2 regions of the Kribbella jejuensis genome follow, and region 1 is predicted to be linked to the other one. Evidence: riboswitches for the same ligand, from Rfam matches in the RefSeq annotation. Region 1 holds a riboswitch; the other holds the start of a gene.
What was found. Region 1 has a riboswitch for glycine ahead of FB475_RS12600 (L-serine ammonia-lyase). Riboswitches for the same ligand answer to the same signal wherever they lie in the genome.
Positions count from the first base shown of each region.

Region 2: linked by a shared signal. The riboswitch ahead of gcvP (aminomethyl-transferring glycine dehydrogenase) and the one ahead of FB475_RS12600 (L-serine ammonia-lyase) in region 1 are both predicted to bind glycine.

Region 1 is NZ_VFMM01000001.1:2,573,427-2,576,831, reverse strand. It holds gene FB475_RS12605 (alpha/beta fold hydrolase) at 1-861, opposite strand, end outside; glycine riboswitch at 1,049-1,153, shown strand; gene FB475_RS12600 (L-serine ammonia-lyase) at 1,235-2,608, shown strand; gene FB475_RS12595 (helix-turn-helix transcriptional regulator) at 2,663-3,405, shown strand, end outside.
Region 2 is NZ_VFMM01000004.1:72,391-75,795, forward strand. It holds gene gcvP (aminomethyl-transferring glycine dehydrogenase) at 1-1,644, opposite strand, end outside; glycine riboswitch at 1,718-1,807, opposite strand; gene FB475_RS33165 (MerR family transcriptional regulator) at 1,914-2,543, opposite strand; gene FB475_RS33170 (bifunctional nuclease family protein) at 2,762-3,256, opposite strand; gene ftsR (transcriptional regulator FtsR) at 3,352-3,405, opposite strand, start outside.

The DNA of each region.
Region 1 (3,405 bases):
GAAGCTCAGCTTGAACGGATCACTCGACCGAGCCAGTAGTCCGGCCCAGACGGCATGAACGTCCTGCCCGTGCAGTGCACAGCCGGTCGCCGCATCGCACCACTTCACGAACTCGTCGAACGAGTCCTGCGCGGCAGTTGCCTGGACGTCGAGGAACGACTTCGTGGTCGGTGAGCCATGGTCGATCACACTCTCCACCACCATCGCGCGGACCCGGTTCGGGTACGTCTCGGCGTACTGCGCTCCGAGCAGCGTCCCGTACGAGCTGCCGTGGAACGAGATCGTGGACTCGCCAAGTGCCCGGCGTACCGCGTCGACGTCCCGCACCGTCTGCCAGGTGTCGATGTGGTCGTAGAGCGGACCGGTGTGCTCGCGGCAGTCCGTCGCGAGTCGGCGGTTGTAGCTGATCGTCGCGGTGAAGCCGGCCTCGCTCGTGATGATCGGCGACGGCTGCTTGGCGAGCAGCGCGGCCGAGCACTGCACGGGATTGCTGCGGGCGACTCCTCGCGGGTCGAAGCTGACGATGTCGAAGCGGTCCTGCAGTTCCGCGCTGAACCGGCTGATACCGGTCGTGATCCGGTCAACCCCGGAGTCCCCGGGCCCGCCCGGCCCGAACACAAGCACCCCGATCCGCTCGCCCTTCGCGGTACGGCGGGCGATCGCGAGGTCGAAGGTCGGACCGCCGGGGTGACGCCAGTCGACCGGCAGTCGCAGCGTCGCGCACTGCGAGCCCTTTACTACAGCGGGATCCCCGTCACAGTCTGTCCAGCGCAACCGCTGAGGGGCCGCCGACGCGGTCAGGCCGGCGGCGGTGATGCTGAACACCAAGGCGCCGGCCAGCGCGAATCTGATGAATCTCATGCGGTCGATCCTTCGGGCAATCGCTTGCTGGCGGCATCAGGGAGGAGCCCCGCCGGACCCCGAAGGCGGCTTGGGGGCCTTGTTAGGGTTGATCGTTGACGAGATCCGGTTGGCCCGTACCGGCCGGATTGACGGCGCCCGGCAGACCGCCGTACCGTCCACAGCGTCAGCTAACTCAACAGCCGCATGAACCCGTGCGGGAGAGACCCGGGCCGGCCAGCTTTCGGAACCCGGGCGCCGTAGGAGCAACTCTCCCCAAGAATCTCTCAGGCACCTTCACCGCGCGGGCGAGGCACCTCTGGAAGACATCCCCGTCTGACAGAGCGGGGAGGACACCAAACGGTCAACGGCGACCGGAAGGAACCTCCACACGATGGCGATCAGTGTCTTCGACCTGTTCAGTATCGGGATCGGCCCTTCGAGCTCCCACACCGTGGGCCCGATGCGTGCCGCCCGTACCTTCGCGCTCGGCCTCGCCGACGACGGCCTGCTGGCCGCGACGGCGACCGTCGAGGCGCAGTTGTTCGGTTCGCTCGGGGCGACCGGCCACGGGCACGGCAGCAACAAGGCGGTGCTCCTCGGCCTCGAGGGTGCCGACCCGGAGACCGTGGCCACACACTCCGTCGACGCCCGCGTCGAGACGATCCGCGAACGCGGCCGGCTGCTCCTGGCCGGCACCCACGAGATCGCGTTCGACGAGAACGCCGACCTGGTCATGCACCGGCGCAAGGCGCTTCCGTACCACCCCAACGGGATGATCTTCGTCGCCCGGGACACGAACAACGCCGTACTGCGGGAACGCACGTACTACTCGGTCGGCGGCGGCTTCGTGGTCGACGAGAACGCGGCCGCGGGCGACCGGATCGTGCTGGACACCACCCCGCTGAAGTACCCGTTCACCACCGGCGCCGAGCTGCTCGACCGGTGCCGCGAGTCGCAGCTGTCGGTCAGCGAGGTGATGCTCGCCAACGAGCTGGCCTGGCGGACCGAGGACGAGGTCCGCGCCGGGCTGCTGCACATCTGGCAGGTGATGCAGGACTGCGTCCGCGAGGGCTGCGAGACCGAAGGCATCCTGCCCGGCGGCCTGAAGGTCCCGCGCCGCGCGCACGCGCTGCACAAGAAGCTCAGCCAGGATCCGTGGTCGGTCGACCCGCTCAAGGTGATGGACTGGGTGAACCTGTTCGCGCTCGCGGTCAACGAGCAGAACGCGTCCGGCGGCCGGATCGTCACCGCGCCGACGAACGGTGCCGCCGGCATCATTCCGGCGGTGCTGCACTACTACCGGCGGTTCGTGCCCGGTGCGACCGAGGACGGCGCGGTCCGGTTCCTGCTCACCGCCGGCGCGATCGGCGTGCTGTACAAGGAGAACGCGTCGATCTCCGGCGCCGAGGTCGGCTGCCAGGGCGAGGTCGGTTCCGCCTGTTCGATGGCGGCCGCCGGTCTGTGCGAGGTGCTCGGCGGTACGCCGCAACAGGTCGAGAACGCGGCGGAGATCGCGATGGAGCACAACCTCGGCCTGACCTGCGATCCGGTCGGCGGCCTGGTGCAGATCCCGTGCATCGAGCGGAACGCGATGGCGTCGGTGAAGGCGATCAACGCGGCCCGGATGGCGATGCACGGCGACGGTGTGCACGTGGTCACGCTCGACAAGGTGATCAAGACCATGCGCGAGACCGGTGCCGACATGAAGGTCAAGTACAAGGAGACTTCCCGCGGCGGCCTCGCCGTCAACGTCATCGAGTGCTGAAGTGGTAACGGCAGTACCAGGCTGTCTGCGGCCGCGCGGGCGATACTGGTCGGCATGAGTGAGCTCGGGAGGACGCTGCACGCCTGGCGGGACCGGGTGACGCCGTCGGAGGTCGGGCTGCCGGCCGGTGGCAAGCGGCGGGCGCCGGGGCTGCGGCGCGAGGAGCTGGCGCTGCTCGCCGGGTTGTCGGTCGACTACATCGTGCGGCTCGAACAGGGGCGGTCGGACTCGCCGTCGGGCCAGGTGCTGACCGCGCTGGCCCGGGCGCTCCGGCTGTCCGATGCCGAGCGCAACCATCTGTTCGCGCTGGCCGGCGAGGTGGAGCCGTCGCCCGGGCGGATCTCGTCGTACATCCCGCCCGGGGTGCAGCGGATCGTGGACCAGTTGGACGGCGCACCGCTGTGCGTGTGCGACGCGGCCTGGACGATCATCAGCTGGAACCCGTTGTTCGCCGCGCTGGCCGGCGACCCGTCGCCGTGGCAGGGGCGGCAGCGCAACATCGTCTACCGGCAGTTCGTCGGGGCGGGGGACCGGATCGTGCAGACGCCGGAGCAGCAGCGTGATTTCCGGATCGCGATGGTCACCGACCTGCGCGCCTCGCTCGCCCGGTACCCGAACGACCCGGAACTGCGCGCGATGATCGACGATCTGCGCACCGGGTACCCGGAGTTCGCGCGACTGTGGGACGAGCCGGTGGTCGGGTTCCACCGGTCGGAACGCAAGACGATCCGGCATCCCGTGGTCGGGGCCTTCGACATCGACTGCGACGTACTCGCCGTACCGGCCAGCGATCTGCG
Region 2 (3,405 bases), on a different contig from region 1:
GTAGCCGGTGACCTCGGCCAGCCAGCGCTCCAGCTGACCGATCAGCTTGACGTACCCGGCGGCGTCCTCGATCGGCGCGAACGGGTGCAGGTCGGCGAACTCCGGCCAGGTGACCGGCTCCATCTCGGTGGTCGCGTTCAGCTTCATCGTGCAGGACCCGAGCGGGATCATGCCGCGGTCCAGCGCGTAGTCCATGTCGGACAGCTTGCGCAGGTACCGCAGCATCGCCGTCTCGGACCGGTGCGTGTTGAAGACCGGGTGCGTGAGGTACTCCGTGGTCCGCGGCACGCTGACGGCAGCGGCGCCGAGGATGTCGTCGTACTGCACGCCGAAGGACTGGCAGACCCGGGTCAGCGTGGCGACGTCGGTCTTCTCGTCGCAGGAGATGCCGACGTGGTCCGCGTCGACGAGCCGCAGCCAGATCCCGTTCTGCCGGGCGGCGTCGACGACGTCGGCGGCGCGGCCGGGGACGCGGGCGAGCACGGTGTCGAAGAAATCGTCGTGCACGACCTCGACGCCGCCGGCGCGCAGAGAGGCTGCGAGCTTTCCGGCGTAGTCGTGCACCCGCTCGGCGATCGCACGCAGGCCGTCCGGCCCGTGGTACACGGCGTACATCGAGGCGACGACCGCGAGCAGGACCTGCGCCGTACAGATGTTCGACGTCGCCTTCTCGCGGCGGATGTGCTGCTCACGCGTCTGCAGCGCGAGCCGGTACGCCGGGGCGCCGTCGGCGTCGACCGATACGCCGACGAGGCGTCCGGGCAACTGCCGCTCGAGCCCGTCGCGCACCGACATGAAGCCCGCGTGCGGGCCACCGTAGAACAGCGGTACGCCGAAGCGCTGCGAGGAACCGATGACGATGTCCGCACCGGCCTCGCCCGGTGCCTCGAGCACGGTCAGCGCGAGCAGGTCGGACGCGACGGCGACCAGCGTGTCGCGCTCGTGGGCCGCCTCGATCAGCGGCTTCAGGTCACGGACGGCGCCGTTGGAGCCCGGGTACTGCACGAGGAAGCCGAAGAAGTCACCCTCGGGCAGACCGTCGGTGGTGTCCGCGACGACGACCTCGATGCCGAGCGCCTGCGCGCGGGTCTGCACAACGGCGATCGTCTGCGCGAAGCAGTCGGCGTCGACGAGGAACCGCTCGGACTTACTCTTGCGGTTCGAGCGGTGGGCCAGCGTCATCGCCTCGGCGGCCGCGGTGGCCTCGTCGAGCAGCGACGCGTTCGCGGTCGGCAGACCGGTCAGGTCGGAGACCACGGTCTGGAAGTTGAGCAGGGCCTCGAGCCGGCCCTGGGAGATCTCCGGCTGGTACGGCGTGTACGCGGTGTACCAGGCCGGGTTCTCGACCAGGCGGCGGACGATGACCGACGGCGTGAAGGTGCCGTAGTACCCCTGGCCGATCATCGAGGTCGCGACGTTGTTGCGGGCGGCGAGCTGGCGCAGCTCGGTCAGCGCGTCCACCTCGGAGGCCGGTTCGGGCAGCCGCATCGCCTCGGCGGAGCGGATCGAGGCCGGGACCGCGGCGTCCACGAGCGCGTCGACGTCGTCGTACCCGAGGAGCTGGACCATCCGGGCGATCTCGTCCGGGCGCGGACCGATGTGCCGGTCGGCGAAGGTCGCCGAAAGCTGGGGGGTGTCGTTCACTAGAGGCTCCGATGCTGACTGTCGCTGCCGGTGGCCTCCCCCTCTGTCACGCACTGCTGCGCTTCAGAGTCGCCTGTCACACTCGGTCCATGGGCCTGAGAGGTTCCGGGGAGGAATTGCCCCTTCGGCGCCCGATGACACGGGACTCTCCCGAGTGCTGTGAACGGCAGTGTCGAGGCTACCAGCAATCGGCGAACGCGTCGGTCCGCCCCTCCGGCAGCACAACGCCCACTCACCGGCGGTGAGTGGGCGTCGGAAGGCTGACGGGGTCAGCCGGTCATCCGGGCGCGGCGGCGGGCGGCGAGTTCGTCGCCCGCGTGGCCGTCGGAGCTCTCGTCGTCGTGACCGTCGGCCCGCTCGGTCGGCAGCTCCGACAGCGAGCCCTCGACCTCGCGCCAGACGCCGCCGAGCGCGATCCCGAACACGCCCTGGCCGCCGGCCAGCAGGTCGATGACCTCGTCCGGCGAAGTGCACATGTACACCGACGCGCCGTCGCTCATCAGCGTGATCTGGGTCAGGTCGTCGAAGCCGCGCTTGCTCAGGTGCGCGATCGCGGTCCGGATCTGCTGCAGCGAGATCCCGGCGTCGAGCAGCCGCTTGATCACCTTCAGCAACAAGACGTCACGGAAACCGTAGAGCCGTTGCGTGCCCGATCCGGTCGCCGGGCGCACCGACGGTGAGACCAGGCCGGTGCGGGCCCAGTAGTCGAGCTGCCGGTAGGTGATCCCGGCGGCCGCGCAGGCCGTCGGACCCCGGAATCCGACGTCCTCCGGCATCGGCCGCAGGTCGTCGTCGAACAACAGACCCTGGACGCCGGCAGTCGCCGCGGCTTCTGCCACAGCCTCGGCGTGCGCGTCGGAAGCCGACTGCGTCAGATCCGTGTCCCCGGTGCGTGTCACGCCTGAGCCTCCCTGGATACCGACTGGTACGAGTCATGTCCGTGGAGTGACAGCACCCCACGACTTCTTCACGGTAAGCCGCCACCCGAGGCGGGTCAACGACAACCGCCCCGAGCCGGGAGCGTGTCGCGACCGCCGTACGAATCGTTACCTAGCCGCTCTTGTACGGCTTCCCGTATCGAGCGCCGTATCCAGCGCGGTATCCAGGGCTGTCGCGGTCAGCTCTTGTCGAAGTCCTCCGGAGTCACCTGGTCCAGGAACTCGCGGAACCGCTCGACCTCCTCTTCCTCCTGCACCTCGTCGGTGCCCGGGTCCTCACTCTCCGGGATCGGCACGCCGGCCTCGGCGAGGATCTCCTCGGCGCAGAACACCGGCGTGCCGGTTCGCAACGCGAGCGCGATCGAGTCCGACGGCCGGGCCGAGATCTCGGTCTGGTCGTCGAAGACCAGGATCGCCTCGAAGACGCCGTCGGTCAGGTTCACGATCCGGACCTCGCTGAGCGTGTGCCCGAGCACCCGGATGGTTTCCGCGAACAGGTCGTGGGTCAGTGGCCGGGGCGGCTCCATGCCCTGCTGGGCGAAAGCGATCGCACTCGCCTCGGCCGCACCGATCCAGATCGGCAGGTACCGCTCACCGCCGACTTCCCGGAGCAGCACGATCGGCTGACTCGATGGCATCTCCACCCGGACTCCGACCACGTCGACTTCGCGCACGGCTCCAGCCTACTCCGAGCCGAAGCTCCGGGTAGGCCCGTGGGGTTCGGCCTGTGGACAGACGACGGACGGACTACGAACGGACTACGGACAGACTACGGACGCGGCAGCCGCGAGCGGACCAGTGCGGTGTGCAGCCGGACGGTGAG